3 regions of the Bacillus sp. NPDC093026 genome follow, and region 1 is predicted to be linked to each of the others. Evidence: riboswitches for the same ligand, from Rfam matches in the RefSeq annotation. Region 1 holds a riboswitch; each other region holds the start of a gene.
The links. A riboswitch is a leader RNA that binds a small molecule or an ion and turns the genes downstream of it on or off. The one in region 1 is predicted to bind S-adenosylmethionine.
Positions count from the first base shown of each region.

Region 2: it holds a riboswitch for S-adenosylmethionine, as region 1 does, so the genes downstream of both, metK (methionine adenosyltransferase) here and mtnW (2,3-diketo-5-methylthiopentyl-1-phosphate enolase) in region 1, are expected to answer to the same signal.
Region 3: it holds a riboswitch for S-adenosylmethionine, as region 1 does, so the genes downstream of both, ACIQCE_RS01985 (DUF2292 domain-containing protein) here and mtnW (2,3-diketo-5-methylthiopentyl-1-phosphate enolase) in region 1, are expected to answer to the same signal.

Region 1 is NZ_JBIVPN010000001.1:585,797-594,143, reverse strand. It holds gene mtnA (S-methyl-5-thioribose-1-phosphate isomerase) at 1-187, opposite strand, end outside; gene mtnK (S-methyl-5-thioribose kinase) at 194-1,387, opposite strand; SAM riboswitch class I at 1,469-1,628, opposite strand; gene ACIQCE_RS03005 (pyridoxal phosphate-dependent aminotransferase) at 1,792-2,982, shown strand; SAM riboswitch class I at 3,027-3,128, shown strand; gene mtnW (2,3-diketo-5-methylthiopentyl-1-phosphate enolase) at 3,228-4,445, shown strand; gene ACIQCE_RS02995 (2-hydroxy-3-keto-5-methylthiopentenyl-1-phosphate phosphatase) at 4,446-5,141, shown strand; gene ACIQCE_RS02990 (methylthioribulose 1-phosphate dehydratase) at 5,105-5,743, shown strand; gene ACIQCE_RS02985 (1,2-dihydroxy-3-keto-5-methylthiopentene dioxygenase) at 5,760-6,290, shown strand; gene ACIQCE_RS02980 (Spo0E family sporulation regulatory protein-aspartic acid phosphatase) at 6,587-6,829, shown strand; gene gerPC (sporulation kinase KinD) at 6,879-8,347, opposite strand, start outside.
Region 2 is NZ_JBIVPN010000004.1:188,940-197,286, forward strand. It holds gene asnB (asparagine synthase (glutamine-hydrolyzing)) at 1-1,806, opposite strand, end outside; gene metK (methionine adenosyltransferase) at 1,954-3,156, opposite strand; SAM riboswitch class I at 3,349-3,483, opposite strand; gene pckA (phosphoenolpyruvate carboxykinase (ATP)) at 3,697-5,283, shown strand; gene ACIQCE_RS11735 (DUF2584 domain-containing protein) at 5,316-5,558, opposite strand; gene ACIQCE_RS11740 (alpha/beta hydrolase family protein) at 5,598-6,392, opposite strand; gene ACIQCE_RS11745 (phytoene desaturase family protein) at 6,419-7,900, opposite strand; gene ACIQCE_RS11750 (glycosyltransferase family 2 protein) at 7,897-8,347, opposite strand, start outside.
Region 3 is NZ_JBIVPN010000001.1:391,638-399,984, forward strand. It holds gene cobA (uroporphyrinogen-III C-methyltransferase) at 1-169, opposite strand, end outside; gene cysC (adenylyl-sulfate kinase) at 198-791, opposite strand; gene sat (sulfate adenylyltransferase) at 805-1,941, opposite strand; gene ACIQCE_RS01975 (sulfate permease) at 1,998-3,062, opposite strand; gene ACIQCE_RS01980 (phosphoadenylyl-sulfate reductase) at 3,076-3,777, opposite strand; gene ACIQCE_RS01985 (DUF2292 domain-containing protein) at 3,821-3,925, opposite strand; SAM riboswitch class I at 4,043-4,148, opposite strand; gene pyrE (orotate phosphoribosyltransferase) at 4,291-4,929, opposite strand; gene pyrF (orotidine-5'-phosphate decarboxylase) at 4,910-5,641, opposite strand; gene ACIQCE_RS02000 (dihydroorotate dehydrogenase) at 5,613-6,545, opposite strand; gene ACIQCE_RS02005 (dihydroorotate dehydrogenase electron transfer subunit) at 6,539-7,315, opposite strand; gene carB (carbamoyl-phosphate synthase large subunit) at 7,312-8,347, opposite strand, start outside.

The sequences.
Region 1 (8,347 bases):
CAAAAGCAGCTGTAATCCCAATAGCAGGTGCTCCGCGCACTTTTAATGTCACAATCGCATCGTAGACATCTTCCTTCGTATATAAATGCTCAAATACAGTTTCAGCCGGTAATTTTTGTTGGTTTAAAATTTTAATGTTGTTTCCTTCCCATTCGACTGAACGGGGGACTTCAAAATCTTTTCTCAATACCCGTCACTCCTTTACAGATTGTTGGAATAGTGCGACGAGGTCGGACGCTGTTTCGACTGCACAAGATTGTTTGATGAATGTTTTTCCTAGTGTAAGTGCTGCTTTTTTCTGAGTGAGACGTTTGGCTGGTGATGAAATCGCATCAAGATCGGCAGCATGTGCGAGTCCAATCGTTCGACGAACGAGTTCACAGCCGGCAAATCCGGTCGCTTCTTTTAAGATACGATCAAATGTTTTTTCTAAAAAGCTGTCTGACACGCTAAATGCTTCAATGCTGTCTTCTTTCCATGCTTTAGTGAAAACCTCTTTGAACGTAGCCCAAACATTTTCAACATGGTCAAAAAGTGGCTGTTGATCTTTTTCGTTTTCACGAGATAAAGCATTTAAGAGCAAGTTCGCTATAAATTGTCCAATATCGAATCCAAATGGACCGTAAAAAGCGAACTCTGGATCAATCACCTTTGTTTCATGATCGCTCGCAAATATACTGCCTGTATGAAGATCTCCATGGACAAGTGTTTCAGCCGAGGTCAAAAAGATTCGCTTCAGCTCTGCTGCTTTGGCCTGCAATTCTAAATCTGCCCATAGTTTTTCAACTTCTTCTCTTAACTCCTCTTCAAAGTCATTTGTTTCACTATTGAAGAAAGGGTCCGTAAAGACAAGCTTTTCTGTTATGTCACAAAGATCTGGGTTTGTGAATTGCTTAACATACTGTTTTTTGATTTTAGGATTTGTTGCAAAGTCAGATGTATAAAAAAGCGTTTTACCTAAAAATTCTCCAACATGATCTGATAAGTGCGGATAGTTTTTTCCGGCAATTAGCCCTTTTCTGACGATTTCTAGGTGTGAAAGGTCTTCCATTGCAGTGACAGCAAGAGTTGTATCAGAATAATAGACTTCTGGTACAAGATGTGGTACGTATTCAGATTGTTTAATGAGCGCGGCACTTTCAATTCTTGCGCGATCTAATGTAAGTGGCCAGCTTTCCCCAACGACCTTTGCGTAAGGTAAGGCCTGCTTGAGAATGAGTCCTTTTTGATGTTTGTGATCAAAGATATGAAAGACATAATTTAAATTTCCGTCGCCAATTTCAGTACATGTCAAATGGCTGCTTTCCTGTATTAAACCTAGTCTAATGGCAAGTGCAATAGCCGAGCTCTCTGTTAATTCTTCGTATGATGCCGTAAGTGTTACCAATTGCTTCCCCTCCAAATCATATAAAAAACCTCTTTCTCCCGAGAGAAAGAGGCTTGATAGTGATCTATGTGTTCAAAGCCCCTCTTATCTCTCAGCACATACGTCTGATGGAATTAGCACCGTGCCCTACAAGACAATTGTCTTGGCGCTTATATTGCTACGCCCCACTTCACAATGGTATTAACGGTCGGTTGCTGTTGGGGTCAAAAGGCCAATTCCCTCGCCCAACTCTCGATAAGAGAAATCAATATGTAATTGTTCAATTCATGTACGCATTTCTTAATTCAAGATATTATCAGAGCGACTCTTCGCATGTCAATCTTTTTTCAAAATTGCTTTACAATTCATAAAACAATCCATTACAGTGAGTGTATTGTCATGTAACTTGAATAGAAGGTGAAAATATGGAATTCCAACAATCAGATGTTTTGAAAAAATTGCCTGAACAGTTTTTTGCTTCGCTCGTTCAAAAAGTCCAAAAGAAACTTCAGGCTGGGGCAGATGTGATTAATTTAGGACAGGGAAATCCTGATCAGCCGACACCGCCGCATATTGTCAAAGCAATGCAAGCAGCGGTAGAGAAGCCAGAGAATCACCAATACTCCTCATTTCGTGGAACAGCGAAGCTAAAGAAGGCGGCCGCTGCATTTTATCTAAGAGAATATGGCGTCACGCTAGATCCTGAGACTGAGATTGCAATTTTATTTGGCGGTAAGGCGGGACTTGTTGAGTTGCCACAATGTTTACTGAATCCTGGAGATACTGTGCTAGTCCCAGACCCAGGCTACCCTGATTATTGGTCAGGCGTAGTGCTCGCTGGAGCTGAAATGGTCACAATGCCACTTCTTGAAGAAAATGATTTTTTGCCTAATTATGATCTATTGTCAAAAGATCATAAGGAAAAAGCAAAATTGATGTACTTAAATTATCCAAACAATCCGACTGGCGCTATTGCAAGTCGTGCGTTCTTTGAAAAAACCATTCATCTAGCGAAAGATCACAATATTTGTGTTGTCCATGATTTTGCTTATGGCGCCATCGGATTTGATGGAGAAAAGCCAATCAGCTTTTTACAAACGGACGGAGCAAAAGAGACGGGGATTGAAATCTATACATTTTCAAAAACTTATAATATGGCAGGCTGGCGAGTTGGTTTTGCAGCAGGAAATCCATCTGTAATAGAAGCCATTGAGCTTTTTCAGGACCATATGTTTGTTTCACTTTTTAAGGCGACTCAAGATGCAGCGGCAGAGGCTCTATTAAGTGATCAAACCTGTGTGCAAGTGCAAAATGATCGATACGAGAAAAGACGAAATACATGGATTAATGCAATCAGAGAGATCGGCTGGGAGGTACGTGCACCAAGGGGCTCTTTTTTTGCATGGTTAAAGGTGCCTGAAGGTTATACATCTGAATCCTTTTCTGACTTGTTATTAGAGAAAGTGCATGTTGCAGTTGCGCCGGGAAATGGCTTTGGTCTTCATGGTGAAGGCTATGTCAGAGTCGGGCTTTTGACAAGTGAGGAGCGGTTAAAGGAAGCAGCTAAACGGATTGCTTCATTGCGTCTATTTGAAAAAAAGTCATTGACAACATAAAAAAACGATGCGATAATTCAGGCAATATGTAAGAAAATTGAATATTCTTATCAAGAGTAGGCAGAGGGACTAGCCCAATGAAGCCCGGCAACCGACTTCCAAGAAGCACGGTGCTAATTCTTGCAGCAGGCGCTGAGAGATAAGATTCAGATGAATGAAACGAAACCTCTTTATGGCGCTACCCTAGCACTTGAAGAGGTTTTTTTATTGAACATATAGAGGACGCGATAGAAAGGGGATTCCTAGTGAGTGAATTACTAGCAACATATGTATTAACACACCAAGAGGATGAACAAATTGACCAGAAAGCAGAGCAAATCGCACTTGGATTAACGGTCGGATCATGGACGGATTTGCCGCAATTAAAGAAGGATCAACTAAAAAAACATAAAGGCCGCGTGATCGAAGTAAAGGAAAAATCTGTGCGAGAAAATGGTCTTGTTCAATCAGAAGTGACAATTGGTTATCCTGAAGCCAATTTTTCGACTGATTTACCAGCCGTTTTGACGACTATTTTTGGGAAGCTTTCACTTGATGGGAAAGTGAAGCTTGCCGACATAGAATTTTCGACAGCGTTTAAGCGAAGCCTACCTGGACCGGTGTTTGGAATTGAGGGCATACGAAGCAAACTGAATGCTTTTGAACGACCGCTTTTAATGAGTATTTTTAAAGGTGTGATCGGTCGTGATATGCAGGATTTAAAAGAACAGCTTCGTTTGCAGGCTTTAGGCGGTGTTGACTTAATCAAAGATGACGAAATTTTATTTGAAAACCCATTGACGCCATTTGAAGAACGTATCAAAGAAGGAAAAAAGATCCTAAATGAAACGTATGAAGAGACAGGACGCCGCACGCTTTATGCAGTCAATTTAACTGGCAGAACCTTTGACTTGAGAGATCGAGCTCGAAAAGCAGTTGAACTTGGAGCAGATGCGCTATTATTCAATGTATTTGCTTACGGACTTGATGTGATGCAGAGCTTAGCGGAAGACCAAGAGATTCATGTCCCCATCATGGCGCATCCAGCGGTGAGCGGTGCATTTACATCATCTCCTGAATATGGATTCTCGCATTCTCTTCTTTTAGGTAAATTAAATCGATATGCTGGTGCCGATTTTAGTCTTTTTCCATCTCCTTATGGGTCAGTCGCACTTCCGAAAGAAGATGCACGAGGCATCTATGAAGCTTGCGTGAAAGAGGACACTGTTCAAAAAACATTCCCTGTTCCATCAGCGGGTATTCATCCAGGAATGGTGCCGCTATTAATCAGAGATTTTGGGTTAGATCATGTGATCAATGCAGGCGGAGGTATCCATGGACATCCGCGCGGAGCCATCGGTGGAGGAAAAGCATTTAGATCAATGATCGCCGCTGTTTTAAGTGGTGAGCCAATAGAAGAGAAGGCGTCATCTTGTCAAGATTTAAAAGCAGCACTTGATCTTTGGGGAAGGGTAGCAGATTAAATGAAAAAGCCAATTGTATGTTGTGATTTTGACGGTACGATTACAACAAATGATAATATTATTCGCATTATGAAGCAGTTTGCTCCAAGTGAATGGGCGCAGCTGAAAGATGGCGTCCTGTCAAAGGAGATCACGATCAAAGAAGGCGTCGGACGCATGTTTCGTTTATTGAATAGTGAGCAGAAGGAAGCCATTCAGTCGTTTATTCTACATGATACAAACATTCGAGAAGGCTTCGAACAATTTGTCGCTTATTTAAAAAAAGCAGAGATACCCTTTTATGTCTTAAGCGGCGGTATGGACTTTTTTGTGTATCCTGTACTCGAAGGCATTGTGGAAAAAGAACACATTTATTGTAATCACGCGTCGTTTAAGGAAAAGAACATTCAAATTGAATGGCCTCATGCCTGTGATTCACAATGTCAAAATGGTTGTGGCTGCTGTAAGCCATCGATTATTCGAAAGCTCGCACATGAGAATGATTTCATTGTCGTGATTGGAGATTCAGTGACAGATATTGAGGCAGCAAAATGTGCTGATCTGACGTTTGCTCGTGATTATTTGCTGAATGAATGTAGAAATCTAGGCCTCATACATAAAGAATATGAAACATTTGTTGATGTAAAAGCGCAATTTGTTCAAATAAAGGAAGTGAAAAAATGGCAGATGCAAAGAGCAAACGGTGGCAAGAGCTAGCTGATGTCAAACGTGAACTGGCAGCAAGAGACTGGTTTTACGGAACAAGCGGCAATTTATCTATTAAGGTGTCGGATGAGCCAATGACTTTTTTGGTGACGGCAAGCGGAAAAGATAAACGAAAAGAAACAGACGAAGATTTTGTGCTTGTTGATGAAACGGGTCAGCCGTATGAGCCAAATCAAAAGCTTAAACCTTCTGCCGAAACGTTGCTTCATACTTATTTATATCGGCGGACAAAAGCAGGTTGCTGTCTCCATGTCCACACAATTGATAATAATGTCATTTCTGAGCTGTACGGAGACGAAGGAGAAATTCGTTTTAAGGGAAACGAAATCATCAAAGCGCTCGGTTATTGGGAAGAGGATGCAGAAGTCGCTATTCCTATTATTGAAAACCCGGCTCATATTCCGCAGCTTGCTGAACGATTTGCAGAGCACCTCACAGAGGGCATGGAGTCAGGTGCTGTACTCATTCGGAATCATGGAATTACGGTTTGGGGAAAGACAGCATTTGAAACAAAGCGGATGTTAGAGGCATACGAATTTTTATTTAGCTATCATTTAAAATTAAAGCTTTATAAGACGCAGTTTGTGAAATAAAAAGGAGGAGAGACATATGGCTACCATTTATATTCATAACGAAGAGAAAACACTACTTGAGAACGAGCAAGAGGTTGCTACTTATTTAGAAAAACAAGGTGTCATTTATGAACATTGGAATATTGATAAGTTACCAAGCCATTTATCAGAAAAGTATGATTTAACGGATGAGGAAAAAGCCGAAATTTTGTCCGTTTTTAAAGACGAAATTCAAAGCATTTCAGAGCGAAGAGGGTACAAAGCACAAGATGTCATTTCATTATCTGATGCGACACCTAATCTAGATGAGCTGCTTCAAAACTTTAAGCGTGAGCATCATCATACAGATGACGAAGTACGATTTATTGTGAGCGGCCATGGTATTTTTGCAATTCAAGGAAAAGATGGTGTATTTTTTGAGGTGAGATTAAATCCAGGAGATTTAATTTCTGTTCCTCCTAATACCCGTCACTACTTTACACTACAAGAGGACCGCAAAGTGGTCGCAGTTCGCATATTTGTCACAACTGAAGGATGGGTCCCGATTTACAAAGAAGAAACGGTCTAATTCAAGAGCTGATCATTCCGCTAGGACGGAAGGTCAGCTTTTTTTATGAAAATAGACATAAAATGAGAAGATGATAGTTGATTTTGAACTTCTGCATAGGATAAAATTCTGTTTAATCAATGTGTCAGTCCTGTCCAAATTTGAAGTTTACCCCCAAAACTGATTGGGTAAAAGGTCTTTAGACTGTAAAAAATTAAATCAAATCAGCTTATTTAATTTAATTTACAAATAAAGTATAATTTTGGTGTTAGCGATTTAAAGAGTAAACAGACGAATTCACTGCGGGAGCTGAGATCATGAATATCTATGTAAGGAAAGAAAAGCTATTGATGTCAATCGATGAAAAGAGAAAACAAATGGTAGAAGTTGCTCAAGTAGAAGGATATACAGGCGAAACGACGATTAAATATAGTCAAGAGCTGGACAACCTGATGAATGAGTATCAGCACCTTCTTTTTCATGAGAAGCAATCTGTTGCATCCTTTCATGATATTGTGTGCCAAATGAGCCTCCTATCTGTGAATCGTCCCTCTTATTGACATAAAAAAACCGGTCTTGCATCAGGCAAAACCGGCTGAAAACCTTAAGCTATGCTGAGTGAGCGGAAGGGAGCATAATCATGACCGTCGTTCCTTTGTTCACTTCACTATGTATATCGATTGTCCCGCCATACATGGAAATGATTCGTTTACAAACGACAAGCCCCAGACCTGTCCCTTTTTCCTTCGAAGTAATAAATGGGAGGAATATATGCTTGAGCATCTCTTCTGGAATTCCTTCACCCGTATCTTTCACTTTAATGATGACATGTTCTTTTTCAGCCTCGATTATAATCTTCAAATGACCGCCATTTGGCATCGCTTCTAAAGAGTTTTTTGCTACATTCAATACGACTTGTTTAATATGATCCTTAGTACAAAAAACACCAACATCTTGTATTGTATTGATCTGCAAATCGACCTCAACATTATAAAGATTGGCCTCTGAAAAAACAATCGGCATAATCTCACTCACAATTTCTTTCACGGAGTTCATCTGCCATTTTTCTGCAGTTGGTTTTCCTAATACGAGAAATTCACTCACGATCTGATTGATGCGTTTAATTTCTTCCTCTATCACAGAAAAATAAAGCTGATCTTCCTCTGAATGGTACTTCTTTTGGAGTAGCTGTATAAAACCGCTAATGCCTGTTAATGGATTACGAATCTCGTGAGCCGTACTTGCCGCAAGTGTTCCAATCAATTCAAGCTTTTGTGCTTCATTTTGATGACGTTCCTGCTGGGTTTGCCGCCTTAAAATGAAATATTGGACAAGTGTGAATAAAATATTTAATAAAATAAATACACTGGATAAGGGGAACAGCATAACAGACAAAACTTCACCTGTTGTAGCACGTTGCGGAAAAACCTCAAGCTTCCAACTATTTTCGTCTAAATAAGTAGACACTGTACTGCCGTTTCCTGATGCTGGCGGTGGACCGCTTGTAAACACAACATGTCCATTTTGATTGAGCATCTTAAAATGAAGCTCTGGGTTTAATACATTCATGATATTTCTTAAATAATCAATTTGAATCGCTGCTACAAGAACATTGGTGACATTCTCGTTTTCATCCAATACAGGTACACAAATGGAGAGAATAGGTTGCTTTGTAATTCTACTCACATAGTTATCTGTAATCACTGTCTGTTTTGTTACTAGAATTTGCTTAAAGTAATCTCTAAATGATAAATTGATTTTTTCTTTTAATGGAGTTGTACTAGCTGTTACATCTCCTTTTTTGTTTAAGAGATACAAACCTGAAAAGCGTGGTTCTTGTTTATAAATTTTCTCTAAGATGTGCTGTACTTTCTTAGGATCCAGCGGCTGATCAAATCCCATCGCAAGTGATGTCAATCTCGCTTCTGTCTCACTAATTAAATAATTCATTTGATTCTTGTGAATATTTAACATAAGTGTAGCGGTTTGTTTGTTTTTTAAATCAATTTTTTCAGTTTCTTTTTCGTAGATAAAATAACTAATGATTAGGGTTGGAATCATCACCAAAAGAAGGTACA
Region 2 (8,347 bases), on a different contig from region 1:
GACCGTCCAAATCTTACGGCTATGATCTGCTTTACCAGCACAATGTTCATTTAATAGATCAAGTACATATTCTTTGTTAATATACTCATCTGTTTGACTATTTTGAATGATATCTTTCGCCCAAGCATTCATTTCATTTTTCAGCCAATGACGAATTGGTACAGGGAATCCTAGTTTTTTACGATTTAACACATGATCTGGTACAATACCCTCTGCTGCTTTACGCAACAAGTATTTAGTTGTGCCATCTTTCGTTTTGAGCTCTTCAGGAATTTTAGAAGCCGCTTCAAATACAACCTTATCCAGAAACGGAACACGAAGCTCAAGAGAATTGGCCATGGTCATCTTATCTGCTTTTAGCAATATGTCACCGCGCATCCAAGTATGGATATCAACATATTGCATTTTGTTAATATCACTGTATCCCGCACTTTCCTCGAAGTATGTCTTTGTGACATCACGATACGTTACGTTTGGATCATATTGTTTTAACAGGTTTTTCTTCACTGGCTCTTCAAAGATTTTCGCATTTCCGATATAACGCTCTTCTAATGGTGTACAACCACGGATGATGAAGCTTTTTCCTTTCATTCCTTCTGGCATCAAACGCGCCAAACGAAGAAGTAGCTTTTTCAGCATAGATGGAACAGATTCAAATGGTTTTAAGGAAAGCGGCTCGCGGTAAATATTGTATCCACCGAATAGCTCGTCTGCTCCCTCACCAGATAGAACAACTGTCACTTGTTTTTTCGCTTCTTTTGCAACGAAATAAAGCGGAATCGCCGCTGGATCAGCTAAAGGATCATCCAAGTGCCAAACAATCTTTGGAAGCTCGTTCATATATTCCTCTGGGGAAATGACTGCACTAAAATTTTGCAAACCGAGCTTATCGGCTGTTTCCTTTGCCACATCAACCTCACTGAAACCATCTTGCTGGAAGCCAACAGAGAACGTTTTCAGCTCAGGGTGAAATTCCTTTGCAACAGACACAATGAAAGAAGAATCGATACCGCCTGATAGGAATGAACCAACAGGTACATCACTTCTCATATGCACTTTCACAGAATCATAGATGGCATCTCTTACTTCTTCTATTAATTTTTGCTCTTGTGTTTGTTCAGGCTTGAATTGGACTTTCCAGTATGTTTTAAATTGAATTTCTTGACCAGGACGCAATGTAAACTGATGACCCGGCTCTACTTTTTGCACTTTTTGATCAAGTGTATTTGGCTCAGGAACAAATTGGAAAGACATATATTGCTGCAAGGCTGTCTCATCAAATAAAATGTTCTCATTTACAGCCATAAGGCTTTTGCGTTCAGAAGCAAAGTACACTCGATCATCCATTTGTGTAAAATAAAGTGGTTTAATTCCAAAAGGATCTCTTGCGCCATATAGTAGCTGCGCTTCTTTATCCCAAATGAGAAACGCAAACATTCCACGAAGCTTAGAAGCCGCTTCTTCTTTATAATGACGATATGTAGCAAGAAGCACTTCAGTATCAGAATCTGTACTGAATGTATAGCCCATTTTCACAAGCTCTTCCTTTAACTCCACATAATTGTAAATCTCTCCGTTAAAAATAATCCAATACTTCTCATCTTCATAAGAAAGCGGCTGCTTTCCATGTTCCACATCTATAATACTTAAACGTCTAAATCCAAATCCTACATGCTCATCATGATAGTATCCCTCATCATCCGGACCACGATGAACGATGAGGCGATTCATTTGTTGAATTAACTCTTCCTGTTCTGTCGTTTCGGACAATGGACGGTGATTCAATACACCAACAAACCCACACATATTATTGCCTCCACATTATGTTATTTCTTAATAGTAGACCTATAATTAGACAGTCTTTTGACTCATTTCGTTTCACATTTTCAAACTTTTTGTTGAATTTTTTTCACCAAAAGGAAAACCGCTTAAAATAAGCGGTTTAATATGTTGTTATAGTCCTAATGCTTCCTTGCGAAGCGTGTCGGCCTTATCTGTTTTTTCCCATGGTAGATCTAAATCGTGTCGGCCAAAATGTCCGTATGCAGCCGTTTGTTTATAAATAGGACGGCGCAGATCAAGCATTTTGATAATGCCAGCCGGACGCAGATCAAAGTTTGCACGAACCACTTCAATTAACTTCTCTTCAGAAGCTTTTCCTGTTCCGAACGTATCAATAGAAATGGACACAGGCTGAGCTACACCAATGGCATAGGCAAGTTGCACTTCACAAGATTCTGCAAGTCCAGCTGCTACAATGTTTTTCGCTACATAACGAGCAGCGTATGCTGCAGAACGGTCAACCTTCGTTGCATCTTTACCTGAGAAAGCGCCGCCGCCATGACGAGCGTAACCGCCATACGTATCCACGATGATTTTCCGTCCAGTTAAACCAGCATCACCTTGAGGTCCGCCGATAACGAAACGACCTGTTGGATTAATAAAGTATTTCGTATTTTCATCCATCAATTCACTTGGAACCACAGGGCGGATGACATGCTCTTTCAAGTCGCTTTGAATTTGTTCAAGCGTCACTTCTGGTGCATGCTGTGTAGAGATGACGACTGTGTCAATGCGAGCTGGTTTGTTTTGTTCATCATATTCAACTGTTACTTGTGTTTTTCCGTCAGGACGAAGGTATGAAAGCGTTCCATCCTTGCGCACTTCAGTTAAGCGGCGAGATAATTTATGTGCTAGTGAAATTGGTAGCGGCATCAGCTCTTCTGTTTCATTGTTTGCAAAACCAAACATTAGCCCTTGGTCACCTGCACCGATCGCATCAATTTCTTCTTCAGTCATTGTTCCTTCACGTGCTTCAAGCGCTTTGTCTACGCCTTGTGCAATGTCAGCTGACTGTTCATCAATTGATGTAAGAACCGCACATGTTTCCGCATCAAAACCATATTTCGCACGTGTGTAGCCAATTTCCTTAATGGTGTCACGTACTGTCTTTGGAATATCAACATAGGTAGATGTTGTAATCTCACCGCTTACTAATACGAGACCGGTTGTGACAGAAGTTTCACAAGCAACACGTGCATTTGGATCTTTCTTTAAAATTTCATCTAAAATGCTGTCTGAAATTTGATCACAGATTTTATCTGGATGTCCTTCTGTTACTGATTCTGAAGTAAATAAACGACGATTTTGACTCATAATGGCAATTCCTCCTGTACAAGACCACATCCTCCCAAGATGGGGCCTTCATATGATACGGAACTCGTTCCCTCTTATAGAAAAACGTTTATATTAGAGATGTTATTGGCAATTTGTACATATGATATCCCAAAAATAAAAAAACCATTTCCTTCAATGCGAGGAAAGGGTCTGATATCTGCATGCCTTTCACTCTTATCGCTCAAGGTGTTCTTGTACCTTGCATCAGGTTAGCACCTTGGTTTCTCAGCATGTTCATGCCTTTGTTATAAGAAACCGGTTGCTGGGCTTCATCGGGCCTGTCCCTCCACCAACTCGGGATAAGAGTATCCGTTCAATAAAATATCTTATCTTAACCCTTCTATGCTGTCAATGCTTCTAAAGAATTATCTCTCCTCTTTATTAGCTTGACCAAAAAGCATATTTTCATGGCAGAAATGAAAAAACACACACAAAAATATCTAAATAGTATAGACTATTATTATCAATGTGTTATACTAATCAAAACAAACAAATTCAACGGTAAAGGAAGGGTTTTTTATGAACTCAGTGGATTTAAAAGAAGATTTGCAGTCATTGCTCTCATTAGAAAATACGCATCAAAATTTATCTGTTCCGAAGCTTGTTGAAAAGATTTTGGCACGCAATGAAGGCGTTTTAACATCAACAGGAGCTGTCCGAGCCACAACAGGTGCGTATACTGGACGTTCTCCTAAAGATAAATTTATCGTAAAAGAAGAAAGCTCTGAGCATAAAATCGATTGGGGTCATGTGAACCAGCCTATCTCCAAGGACGCATTTGATCGTTTATATACAAAGGTTGTGTCATACTTAAGAGAACGTGATGAACTATTTGTATTTGAAGGGTTTGCCGGCGCTGACAAACGATACCGCATGCCGATTACAGTTGTAAACGAATTTGCATGGCATAACCTATTTGCAAAACAACTTTTTATCAGACCGGACGGTTCTACACCATCATCAAATGAGAAGCCTTTTACCATCTTATCTGCACCTCACTTTAAAGCAGACCCTGAAAGAGATGGAACAAACTCTGAAACCTTTATTATCGTCTCTTTTGAAAAACGGACGATTCTAATTGGTGGAACTGAATATGCGGGTGAAATGAAGAAATCGATTTTCTCTGTGATGAACTATCTGCTTCCTGAACAAGATATTCTTTCCATGCACTGCTCAGCAAACGTTGGTCAAGAAGGTGATGTTGCATTATTCTTTGGTCTTTCTGGTACTGGGAAAACCACCCTTTCCGCAAGTGCAAGCCGCAAGTTGATCGGTGACGATGAGCATGGCTGGTCTGGAACAGGTGTCTTTAATATCGAAGGCGGGTGTTATGCAAAATGTGTGAACTTAAGTGAAGAAAAAGAACCACAAATTCACAAGGCAATCCGCTTCGGTTCAGTCCTTGAAAATGTTGTGCTCGATGAAGAAACGCGCGAAGCTGATTATGATAACACGTTCTTTACTGAAAATACACGTGCTGCTTATCCAATCGAAATGATTGATAATATCGTCAAACCAAGTATCGCAGGTCATCCATCCGCTATTGTCTTTTTAACGGCTGATGCATTTGGCGTCTTGCCTCCAATCAGCCGGCTAACAAAAGAACAAGCAATGTATCATTTCTTAAGCGGTTATACTAGTAAACTAGCAGGAACGGAACGTGGTGTGACTTCACCAGAAACAACGTTCTCAACTTGCTTCGGTTCACCATTTTTACCACTTCCAGCTCACGTATATGCAGAAATGCTCGGCAAAAAAATTGATGAGCATGGTGCAAAAGTATTCCTTGTGAATACAGGTTGGACTGGTGGCGGCTATGGGTCGGGCAAACGAATGAACCTTGCACACACAAGAGCGATGGTTCAAGCAGCCATTGAAGGCGACCTTGACCATGCAGAAATGGTCACTGATGACATTTTTGGATTGCACATTCCGCTTCATATTCCTGGCGTGCCAGATGAAGTACTTCAACCAGCCAAAACATGGGCAGACCCTGAAGCATATCAAGAAAAAGCACGTTTCCTTGCCAATGAATTTAAAAAGAACTTCAAAAAATTCAGCCATGCAACAAGTGATATTGAAGCAAAAGGCGGACCACTCGTTTAAACAGACGAAAGCTGAGGGAATCCTCAGCTTTTTTAATTCGTTGAATGTAATGAAATAAGGCGGTAAGTCACCTTTGTTACATTATCTGTCAGTTCTAGTTTTTCAACATGAGCTGTTCCTGTTTTTTCTCCGGCTTTCGTTTTCCGCACCTCAAGCGGAATGTTTAACGGATAAATGCGGTACCCTTCCTTCATGAGCTCAAACACATTCTCTTCAATTCTTGTCTCTTTTCCTTTTGTGACAATCATTGTATTAAATTCAATAGGCATTCCCATAACGAAAATCCCCCTACTTTCTATATTTCTTTCTAGCATTTATTTTACCATATTTCCGCTTTTTCGGCTGTGCATCCATGTTGACAGCCGTCTGACAATCTCTCGATTATGTTGCGGGGGGAAATAATGATTGTATCCATGGAAATACCATGTCTCCACAGACTTTCCATGCTTACGTAATGCTTCCTCCAATAAATACGCATGCTCAATCGAAACATTCTGATCCTGTTCTCCATGAATAATTAAAACAGGTGCTTCGATTTGATCCACGACATTCAGGGGGGTTCTCACCTCGTATTCCTCTGGTACTTTATGAGGCGGACCGCCAATCACACGCTTCATCATTCTTCTCATATCAACACGTTCTTCATAAGTGAGCTTCATATCACTCACGCCTCCCCATGAAACAAAGGATGCGGCCTTCTCCTTCATTTCAACAGCCGTCCAAATCCCCATCATACCGCCACGAGAAAAGCCAAAAATATGGATACGGTCTTTTTTCACCTTAGGATGATGCTTCAAAAGCTGAAATGCAGCAAAAGCATCTTGCCTGTCCTCTCCTGCAAAATCTTCGTTGCCTTCGCCCCCCTGATTTCCGCGATAAAAAGGAGCAAACACAACAAAGCCTTGCGCTGCAAATTGCACGATTCTCCCTGGCCTGACCATCCCGACATTTTTAATGCCGCCTCTTAAATAGAGAAAGCCATCATAAGTGCCATCTTCTGTTGGTTCTGCGAGTAGCCCTTTTATCCGGAGTCCATCTGCCTTATACGTCACTGAGTATAAGTGAATATTCGGATGGGGTGAAGGAAACCTTCTTTTTGCCACAATCACTCGTTGTCTCTCCTTTTCATTCTTCGTTACTCGTATTGTCTCGTAATCGCTTCTGCGACTAGCTGTCCTGATTTTGTAACAATCGGGGTCCCGCCTCCAGGATGACTTGTCCCTCCTACAAACCAAAGCCCTTCAATATCCTTTGATTTATTATTGATTCGAAAGAACGCTTGCTTAAAAGAATTTGAGGACATGCCGTAAATGGCTCCTTGATAAGCGCCGGTTTTCTGCTGCAAGTCAAGCGGCGTTTGAACAGCCTCATACTCTACAAGCTCTTCAATATCAAAAAAACCTTTTTCCTTTAATTTTGTTTTGATATGCTGACGATATGTCTCCTTTAGCATGTCCCAATCTTGCTCTTTTGTCACATAAGGCGCATTTGCCAATACAAAAAAGTTACTTCTATCTGTTCCCCCGCTCAAATCCGGTTCAGAATGGCCTGAATAGCAAATGTAAAGCGTCGGATCACTCGGCAATTGCTTTCGCTGGAAGATATCCTTGAATTCCTGCTCATAATTCTCAGGGAAGAACACATTATGATGAGAAAGCTGTTCATATACTCTAGGCACACCAAGTAAGAGGACAAAGCCAGATAAAGATGGCTCTATTTTCGACAGTTTTTGATTAAGATAACTCGGACGATCTTTTTCAGCGATTAGCTGCCGGTATACGGTGAGCGCATCTGCTCCCGCAATGACTTGATCTGCTTCATACATTTTTTGCCCCGTCTCAACTCCCTGGATACGCCGATCTGTTACATGAATTGTTTTCACTTGCTCGTTTACATGAATCTGTACACCTAATTCCTTCGCCAATGTTTCAAAAGCTTCAACTAATCGATATGTACCGCCCTTCACCCCATAAATGCCCTTTTCCCCTTCTAAATACGCCATCATATTAAAAATCGCTGGTGCTTCATATGGTGATGAACCAATATATGTTGCATAACGCCCAAACATAGCCAGTGTATGGGGATGACGAAAATATTGACGCAGCAGCCGCTGAACGGATGTAAAAGGTTTAACAGCAAGAAATGCTTTCATCAACTTCATATCCGTCTTATCCTTCCATGTCAATAACAAACGATTTAAAAACTGATCCTCTGCTAATTGAAACAACCTCTTTGATTCACGTAAAAATGCGCGATATTGCTTTGCATCCTCTGGACTAAATTGGGCAATTTGTGTTTCCATCTGCTCTATATGCGGCGTAAGCTCGACAGTATGACCATCTGAAAAAAAGTTTTTTGCAAGCGGGTAAATGGGATAAAATGTCACATAATCTTCCATTCGTCTATGACAGGCTGTGAATACCTCTTCAAAATACGCCTTCATCGTGATGGTACTTGGCCCCAAATCAAAAGAGTATCCTTCTCCTTTGTGGCGCTGTAACTTCCCGCCAAGAGCTGCTTCTTTTTCAAGAATGGTGACTTGAAACCCACTTGACTGCAGGCGAATTGCAGCCGATAATCCGCCTAGACCTCCACCAATGATGATGACTTTTTTCATTCATATCTTCTTCCCTTCCATACATATCCTTCTTTTTTCAGCCCGATCTTTATAGAGGCAATGCCAATGGCGATCAATGTCAGAATGCTAAGTGGTAATAAAAAAGCCATAGCGGACGTCCTGCCATTCTCTATATCAATCGTAGCTTTTATTGATACACCTAGTCCGTAGCAAAGAATGGCTAAACAGATGTTCGTAAAATCCACTTGGACCAGTGCGATCAGCAGACAAATGACTGGAGCCAAATAAAGTATGGTGTATAAGCAAAAGACACCACTTAATAAAGCAATATTCCGATTCACACCAGGAAATATGTTTTTGCGGTAGCCTTCCCATACTTCCTGTCCATTTTCATACATTCTCATATAAACAAATGGATGGATACTGGCAAGCGTAAACGGATACCCCATTTGCTTCACGCGTCTTGCAAGTGCCATATCATCTACA
Region 3 (8,347 bases), 190 kb from region 1:
GCTTTCCGCAATAGATCAATTCTGCGTCATGTTTGGCATGGGCGAGAATGTCTTCATTGACAAGACGATCATATAAAATGACATCTGCCTCTTGTATCGCCTTATGGGCCTTCAATGTAATTAACTCTGGGTCACCCGGTCCGGCACCAACAATGTATACTTTCCCCATCGCATGTTCTCTCCCTGCCATCAAACGATTATTTCGTTTTTCCCTTTACATAGTCAACAAGCAACTGTTTTGATTCTTCACGTGTGAATTCGTCTGTATTCAAAACTAGCTCAGGTGCAGCCGGTTCTTCGTATGGAGAATCAATTCCTGTGAAAAATGGAATTTCTCCTCTTCGTGCTTTTTGATATAATCCCTTCGGGTCACGCTCTTCACAAACATTGAGATCACATTTCACATACACTTCATGAAATTCACCTTCTTCGACAAGCTGCCTTACAATTTGGCGATCTTCTTGAAAAGGTGAAATAAAGGCAGTGATGACAATCGTACCTTGCTCGACAAAAAGTTTCGCCACTTCCCCGATGCGGCGAATGTTCTCTTTCCGGTCATCATCTGAAAACCCTAAGTCTTTATTAAGTCCGTGGCGTACATTATCACCATCAAGAACAGTGACTTGATACCCCTGTTCAAACAGCTCTCTTGCCGCTAGGTTTGCAATCGTCGATTTCCCAGAACCACTTAGACCAGTAAGCCAGACAATCACGCTTTTATGATTGTTTTTCTGTTGATATTCTTCTTTTGTAATAGACGCATCGTGCCACACGATATGCTCGTTACTCATGTCTCTACCTCCTTTAGGATACAGTTGTTTTTAATCCGTCAATTAATGTTTCAATGACTTCTTTTCGGCTGAACGTGCTCGGCGGTAATTCACCGTTTCTTAGCATTGTTCTTACCTTTGTACCTGAAAGAATGACATGCTCACTTTTATCATGAGGACACGTTTTTGGTGTTGCCATGGCTTCACATGTATTGCAGTAGAAACTATGTTCAAATTTTAAAGGCGTGATGCCAATCTCTTCACTCGTAAATTGATCAAATAATTCCTGCGCTTCGTATGTGCCATAATAATCACCAACACCCGCATGATCTCTTCCAACAATAAAGTGTGTGCAGCCATAATTTTTTCGAACAAGTGCATGAAATATCGCTTCCTTTGGTCCAGCATAACGCATTGCAGCTGGAAATACACCTAAAAAGACGCGATCTTTTGGATAATAACCGTTCAATAATACTTGATAGCTTTTCATTCTCACATCTGCTGGGATATCATCGGCTTTTGTTTCACCAACCAGCGGATTTAAAAATAAACCATCTACTGTCTCAAGTGCTGTTTTTTGAATATATTCATGGGCACGATGTACTGGATTTCTCGTTTGGAAACCGACAATCGTTTTCCAACCATTTTCTTTAAAATGTCTTCTTGTCTCTTCTGGTTCATAGGTGAATTGAGGGAATGGCTTTTCGCTACGCTTGGTCAGTGTAATTTTACCACCAATATATGTGTCACCGCGCTCAAATAATTTTTTCACCCCTGGATGATTCCGATCATTTGTTTTATACACATTCACAGCTTCTTTTTCCTTATCTGGCGTGTATTGATCTTCCACCTCAAGTATCCCGTAAACTGTTCCATTGTAAGATAAACGGACGATATCTCCCTTACGAATTTCCGCTGCCTTTTCCTTTGTGACTGGAAGAGTAATAGGAAGAGACCAAACAACACCACTTGCTAGTCTCATGTCGCTCACAACGGCTTCATAATCGGCTTTTGTTAAAAAGCCTTCAATTGGACTATACCCGCCGATTGCAATCAGTTCAAGGTCTGCAAAAGAGATCGTATCCAGTTCGATTTCCTTCTCTGCTGTGCTTAAATCATATTCTTCATTTACTCGATTAATTAATACGCCACCATGTGGTGTTAAACTCATTTGTTCATCTTCCTCTCAATGTTCAAGTTATTAGATGTTAATAGTCAGATTTATCGTTAAATGCCGCCGCCTTGTTCATGGATGGAGTTGCTTTCATTTTTGACTGCCTTCATCAGACTTAATGCGCCGAGTGAAGCAAATAACACACTCATCATGATAAAGATAGAATAATAGTCTCCTTTTAAGAAAAAGCTTACCAGCAAATAAGACAAGCTGAGTGATAAGAATGGAGAAACAACCCAGACTTTCAGCATCTTTTTCACGACATGTTTATGAAAAATGTTCGGTCCACCCTTTGCCATCCCAAGACCAATAATTGATGAAGAGGTGATTTGGGTAAGTGGTACAGGCAAGCCGAAAATAGAGCTCACAATGACAAGTCCAGCACCGGTACTAGAGAGTAAGATGCCTTCACCTGTTTGATATCGTGTGATTTTCTTACCATTTGTTTCAAGTACTCTCCTACCGAGTAAAAGTGCACCAAGCGCGACAAATATCCCCCCGTAAAGTGTACCTTGCCCTACTGACAGGACCCCTGATGCCACTAGCGGACCTACAGCATTGGCAACATTGTTCATACCAGCTGAAAAAGCCTCTAGAAAGCCACTGATGATTAAAGCGATAGAAAGAATGCCGACACCTTTTTTAGATAATGTGTGTTTTGGGAACAGTCTGATGATTTTGATCACAGTAAACGTGAAAGCAAAAGCAATGAGTGGAATAATGATCCAAAATGCGACGATCACTAAAATGGATTTTACAAACAATACTTTGTATGCCACGGCAACACCAACAACAGCTCCAACCGTTACTTCACTTGTGGATAGCGGGATGGCCATCAGATTCGCAATAAATAATGATAATGCAGCGGAACCAATGATAATGCAAACAATTTCAAGTGTAATCACAGATTCTGGCATAATACCAGAACTGATGGTTTTGACAACTTCACCGCCGCCAATCACTGAACCTGCTAAAATACCTCCAGCACAAACGATGAGTGCATAAAGCGGTTTTTGAATCGCTCCTGATCCATACGCAATTCCCATAGAAGCTGCTGCTCCGCTTGCGCCAATATTTAAAGCAAAGAATAAACTAAATAAAATTGCAGCGATTTCCATTAATTATGCTCCCTTATTCATGTAATCCGCACTCCGTCTTTGCTGTTCCAGCCCATCTTCCAGAACGCAGATCATCTGCAGTGAAGGCTGGTTGTGTACATGGTGCACAGCCAATACTTGGGTATCCTCGATCATGTAGCGGATTATAAGCAAGTTCCTGCTTTGATGCATATCTCCATATATCTTTCCAAGTCCAGTGGATGAGCGGACACACTTTTACTGATTGGAATTTATCATCCTTATTTAAAAAGTTTGTACCTGCTCTTTTTGGTGACTGCTCTCTTCTTAAGCCAGAAAGCCAAGCCGGATAGCCTGATAATGCTTCTTGCAAGGGAATGACCTTCCGCATATGGCAACAGCTTTGAGGATTTGTTTCCCACAGTTTGTCACCATGCTGTTCATTCTGCTGTTCAACTGTCAGATCAGGTGTTTTCATCACAATATCTAATCCAGGGTATCTTTCCTTCACCGCATCAATTGTCTCGTAAGTCTCTTTGAAATGTAGTCCTGTATCTAAAAAGACAATTCTCGCATCTTTTTTGACTTTAGCGATTAAATCAATCAAGACAATGCCTTCTATACCGAAGCTACATGCATAAACGAGCTGATCACCATAATGACCGTACGCCCATTTCAGCACAGATAGGGCTCCTTTATACATATCGTCCTCTTGAAATGTAATGGACGGCTCTTGCCAATTTTCATAAGTTAACATTGTTTCTCCCCTTCCGGAGTATTGCTCATATTGCTATAGCGCACTACTTCAATCTGATTTTTTCATTTTTCTCTACTTGAATTATTTGACCGTCTTGAACAATCAATGTGATTGAACCGAATTTCATATCTCCAATCAATTCTTGCATGTTTTTCACTAAGTCTTCATCCTGGTTTTGTTTCACTTCCATCTCCTCTTCCTCCTCACCATTAAAAATAAAAAAACTTTCTTTCAATCCGAAAGAAAGACGAGGAAGCTCACGATTTCCTTATCTTTCAAAATAGAATCATTTTGCAGGAAGTAGCACCTTGCTCAGGATAGCAGGTTGCTGGGTTTCATCGGGCCAGTCCCTCCACCTCTCTGGATAAGAGTTTTAATTTGTATTAAATATTAACACAATTCAAACAAAAGTCAACCCGACTTTATTGATAGGATTAGTTTTTATTCACATTTGGGTCTATTTTACTATTTTAAACCCACATGAAAAAAGCCGTGCATCTGGGCACAGCATTGTTAGAGCGTCTCTTCCATCCAAGATTCAGAGGAAGGGTCTTGTCTCCAGCGTTTAAGTTTATTCATAGCAGATGGCTCGATGGCTCTTAGCTCAAGCGCCGCATCTGTCAACGCATCATAGTCTGTCAGTGTGACATATGGAATGTCTTTTTCCGCAAAAGCAGCAACTGCTTTTGGCAATCCATATGTGAAAATGGCCGCAACTCCAAGCACTTCACAGCCCTCATCTTGAAGGGCGGCGACAACTTCAAGGACGCTCCCTCCAGTTGAAATGAGATCTTCTACGACAACAACCTTTTGACCAGTCGTTACCGCTCCTTCGATCTGATTTCCTTTTCCATGTGCTTTTGGCTTATTTCTCACATAACACATAGGCAAATTTAGACGATCTGCCACCAATGCCGCATGCGGGATTCCGGCCGTTGCAGTACCGGCTATCACTTCTGCTCCCTCAAAATAAGTTTGAATGAGATCTTTAAGTCCTTCAGCGATGTCATTTCTGACGTTAGGGTACGATAATGTCAGGCGATTATCGCAGTAAATCGGTGATTTAATACCGCTTGCCCACGTGAATGGTGCATCTGGTTTTAAGGAGACGGCTTTGATTTGTAATAAATGTTTAGCAATTTTCGTTTTCATACGGCTGTCTCTCCCACTCTTTGATCATTTGATGATAGGCTGCAATTGGATTTGCTGCTTTGGTGATCGATCTCCCCACAACAATTTGTGAAACACCTTGTTCTTTTGCAAAAGCAGGTGTGGCTACACGCTTTTGGTCATCGGTTTGATCATTTGGCAAACGAATACCTGGTGTGACGGTGAGAAAGGATGGTGAGATATGCTCATGAATGGCCTTTGATTCATGTACAGAGCACACAACACCGTCTAGTCCGCTCTCGTATGCCATTTGTCCGTAATGAAGCACGGTCTCCTCAAGTGGACGATCAATGAGTATTTCTTTTTTCATGATGTCTTCTGACGTACTTGTGAGCTGAGTCACTGCAATAATGTTCGGTCTACTTTGTCCAGCTGATGTTCCGCTTTCAAGACCCTCTACCGCTGCTTGCATCATTCTTTTTCCGCCTGCAGCATGGACATTAACCAAATCCACCCCAAGTGCTGCAAGCCGGTTCATGGCTTTTTGAACCGTTGTTGGAATGTCATGTAATTTCAAGTCAAGGAAAATACGGCAATTTTTTTGTTTCAGTGTTTCAATTATGGCAGGACCTTCTTGGTAAAAAAGCTCCATGCCAACCTTCACAAATAATGGCTTCCCTTCAAATAGATCTAAAAAGGCAAGCGCCTCGCTCCCTGATGGAAAATCAAGTGCGATGATTGGCAAATGCTTCATGCTTCCAGCTCCTTCCGATACATTCCTCTACTGATGAATAACCATGAGCCGCCAGAACTTTAGGCAGATCTTCAATGATTTCTGGACAAACGAATGGATTCACGAAATTGGCTGTTCCAACAGCTACAGCACTTGCGCCTGCCAGTAGGAATTCAAGCACATCTTCTGCATGTTGAACCCCGCCCATCCCAATAATCGGGATACGAACAGCCTGACTGACTTCATATACCATTCGAATGGCGACAGGTTTTACTGCTGGACCTGATAATCCGCCTGTTTTATTTGCAAGAATGGGCTTCCCTGTTTTTAAATCAAGCCGCATGCCAATTAAAGTGTTAATCATGGTGAGTCCATCCGCACCAGCCGATTCAATTGCTTTTGCAATTTCAACAATATTGGCCACATTTGGTGACAGTTTCACGTAAACAGGAACAGCCGAGACTTCCTTCACTGCTTTTGTTAATGTCTCAGCCATCTTCGCATCAGTACCGAAAGCGATCCCGCCTGTCTTCACATTGGGACAAGATATATTCAGTTCAAGTGCATGTACATTCTTTGCTTGACTGATTTGTTCGGCTACTTCGACATAATCATCAATTTGCGCGCCGGCGACGTTCGCAATGATTGGTGTACCAAACTGTTCAAGCCAAGGCAATTCATGATCAAGCACTCCTTTTAGACCTGGATTTTGAAGTCCAATCGCATTTAACATACCTGCACCAGTCTCGGCCACTCTTGGCGTTGGATTGCCCAATCTCATTTCAAGGGTAGTGGCTTTGATCATGATTCCCCCCAGCATAGATAAATCATATAAGGAAGCAAATTCCTTTCCGAATCCGAAGCACCCTGATGCCGGAATAATCGGGTTCTTTAAGGATAAGCCGGGTAACTCAACGTTTAACATGATAATGCCACCTCCTCTGCTTTAAAGACTGGTCCATCAAGACATACTTTAACGTACGGCTTTTCGTGCTGATCGGTATGACATACACATGCAAAGCATGCACCAATACCGCAACCCATCCGTTCCTCCATTGAAATATAGACAGGTTTATGTGGATAAGCATCTTTTAGCGCTTTTAACATTGGTGTCGGTCCGCATGAAAGCAGCACATCAAAGCTCATTTCGTTCTCTTCTATCACATGTGTGACAAAGCCTTTTGCTCCATGGGTTCCATCAACAGTGGCGATAAAAGTATCTCCGAGCGCTTGGAATTTCTCCTCGTAAAATACGTCTTTTTTTGATTGAAAGCCAAGAACATGCTTGACGATAACGCCTTTTTTCGTTAAACGCTTTGACAGCTCGTAAAGCGGTGGCACACCAATTCCCCCACCTACAAGTAATGCGGTCTGTCTTGGGTGGACTACAGAAGGATTATATCCGTTACCTAGCGGCCCTAATACGTCGACTAGCTCACCTGCTTGCTTTTGGGATAGGAGCTTTGTCCCCTCTCCCTCTGCCCTGAAAATGATCGTCGCTTCTTTTTGCTCGGCATGAATATTGGCAATACTGATCGGTCTTCTCAGTAATGGCGTCATCGATTCACTGACCTTTATATGAAGAAATTGTCCAGCGGTTTGAAATGATTCAACAAGGTCCCCTTTTAATGTCATTTCGTAAATATGATCAGCGATCTCTCGGTTAGAGACGACCGTCAAGTATGCTTTTTTCATATTGTTACTGTCACCTCAGCATTCGTTTTCACTTCTGGCATTTCGTCTGTTCTAAATGTCATGCTCTCTAGCACTCTTAAAATGGCCTCTGCCGTATCTAGTGACGTTAAGCAAGCCACGCCATTTTCAACAGATTCACGTCTGATTCTAAAGCCATCTCTAGCTGGCTGTTTTCCTTTTGTCAGTGTATTGATGACAAATTGAGCTTCACCGTTTCGGATTACATCTAGAAGATTTTTGCCTTCTTCTCCTATTTTGCCTACAACACTTGATGGAATGGATGCTTGTTTTAAGTAATTCGCCGTTCCTTCTGTTGCCAAAATATGATATCCAATCGCATGGAATCTTCTCGCAATCTCAAGTCCTTCTTCTTTATCCTTATCAGCCACTGTCAAGATCACAGTTCCGTTATTAGGAATTTGAATACCTGATGCGATTAATCCTTTGTACAGGGCTTTTTCGATTGTGACATCTTTCCCCATGACTTCACCTGTCGATTTCATTTCAGGTCCAAGTGTAATATCGACTCTTCTTAGTTTTGCAAAGGAGAAGACCGGTACTTTGACGTACACACCCGCTTGCTCCTCGTGTAGTCCTTCTTGGTAGCCATAGTTTTTGAGCTTGTCACCTAAAATGACTTTTGTCGCTAGGTTTGCCATTGGGATGCCAGTAATCTTACTTATGAATGGAACAGTCCGGCTTGAGCGCGGATTCACTTCTAGAACGTACACTTCACCTTTTGATAAAACAAACTGAATGTTAAGCAGCCCGATGATGTTAAGCCCTTTTGCTAGTTTAATGGTATACTCAGCAATCTTTGCTTTCATCTCCTCTGACAAGGTTTGCGGAGGGTAGACCGCAATGGAATCGCCAGAGTGAACACCAGCCCGTTCAATATGCTCCATAATGCCTGGGATGACAACAGTTTCTCCATCAGACACGGCATCTACTTCAATTTCCTTACCTGTCAAATACTTGTCAATCAAGACAGGATGCTGTGGATTTACTTTGACCGCATTCTTCATATAATGA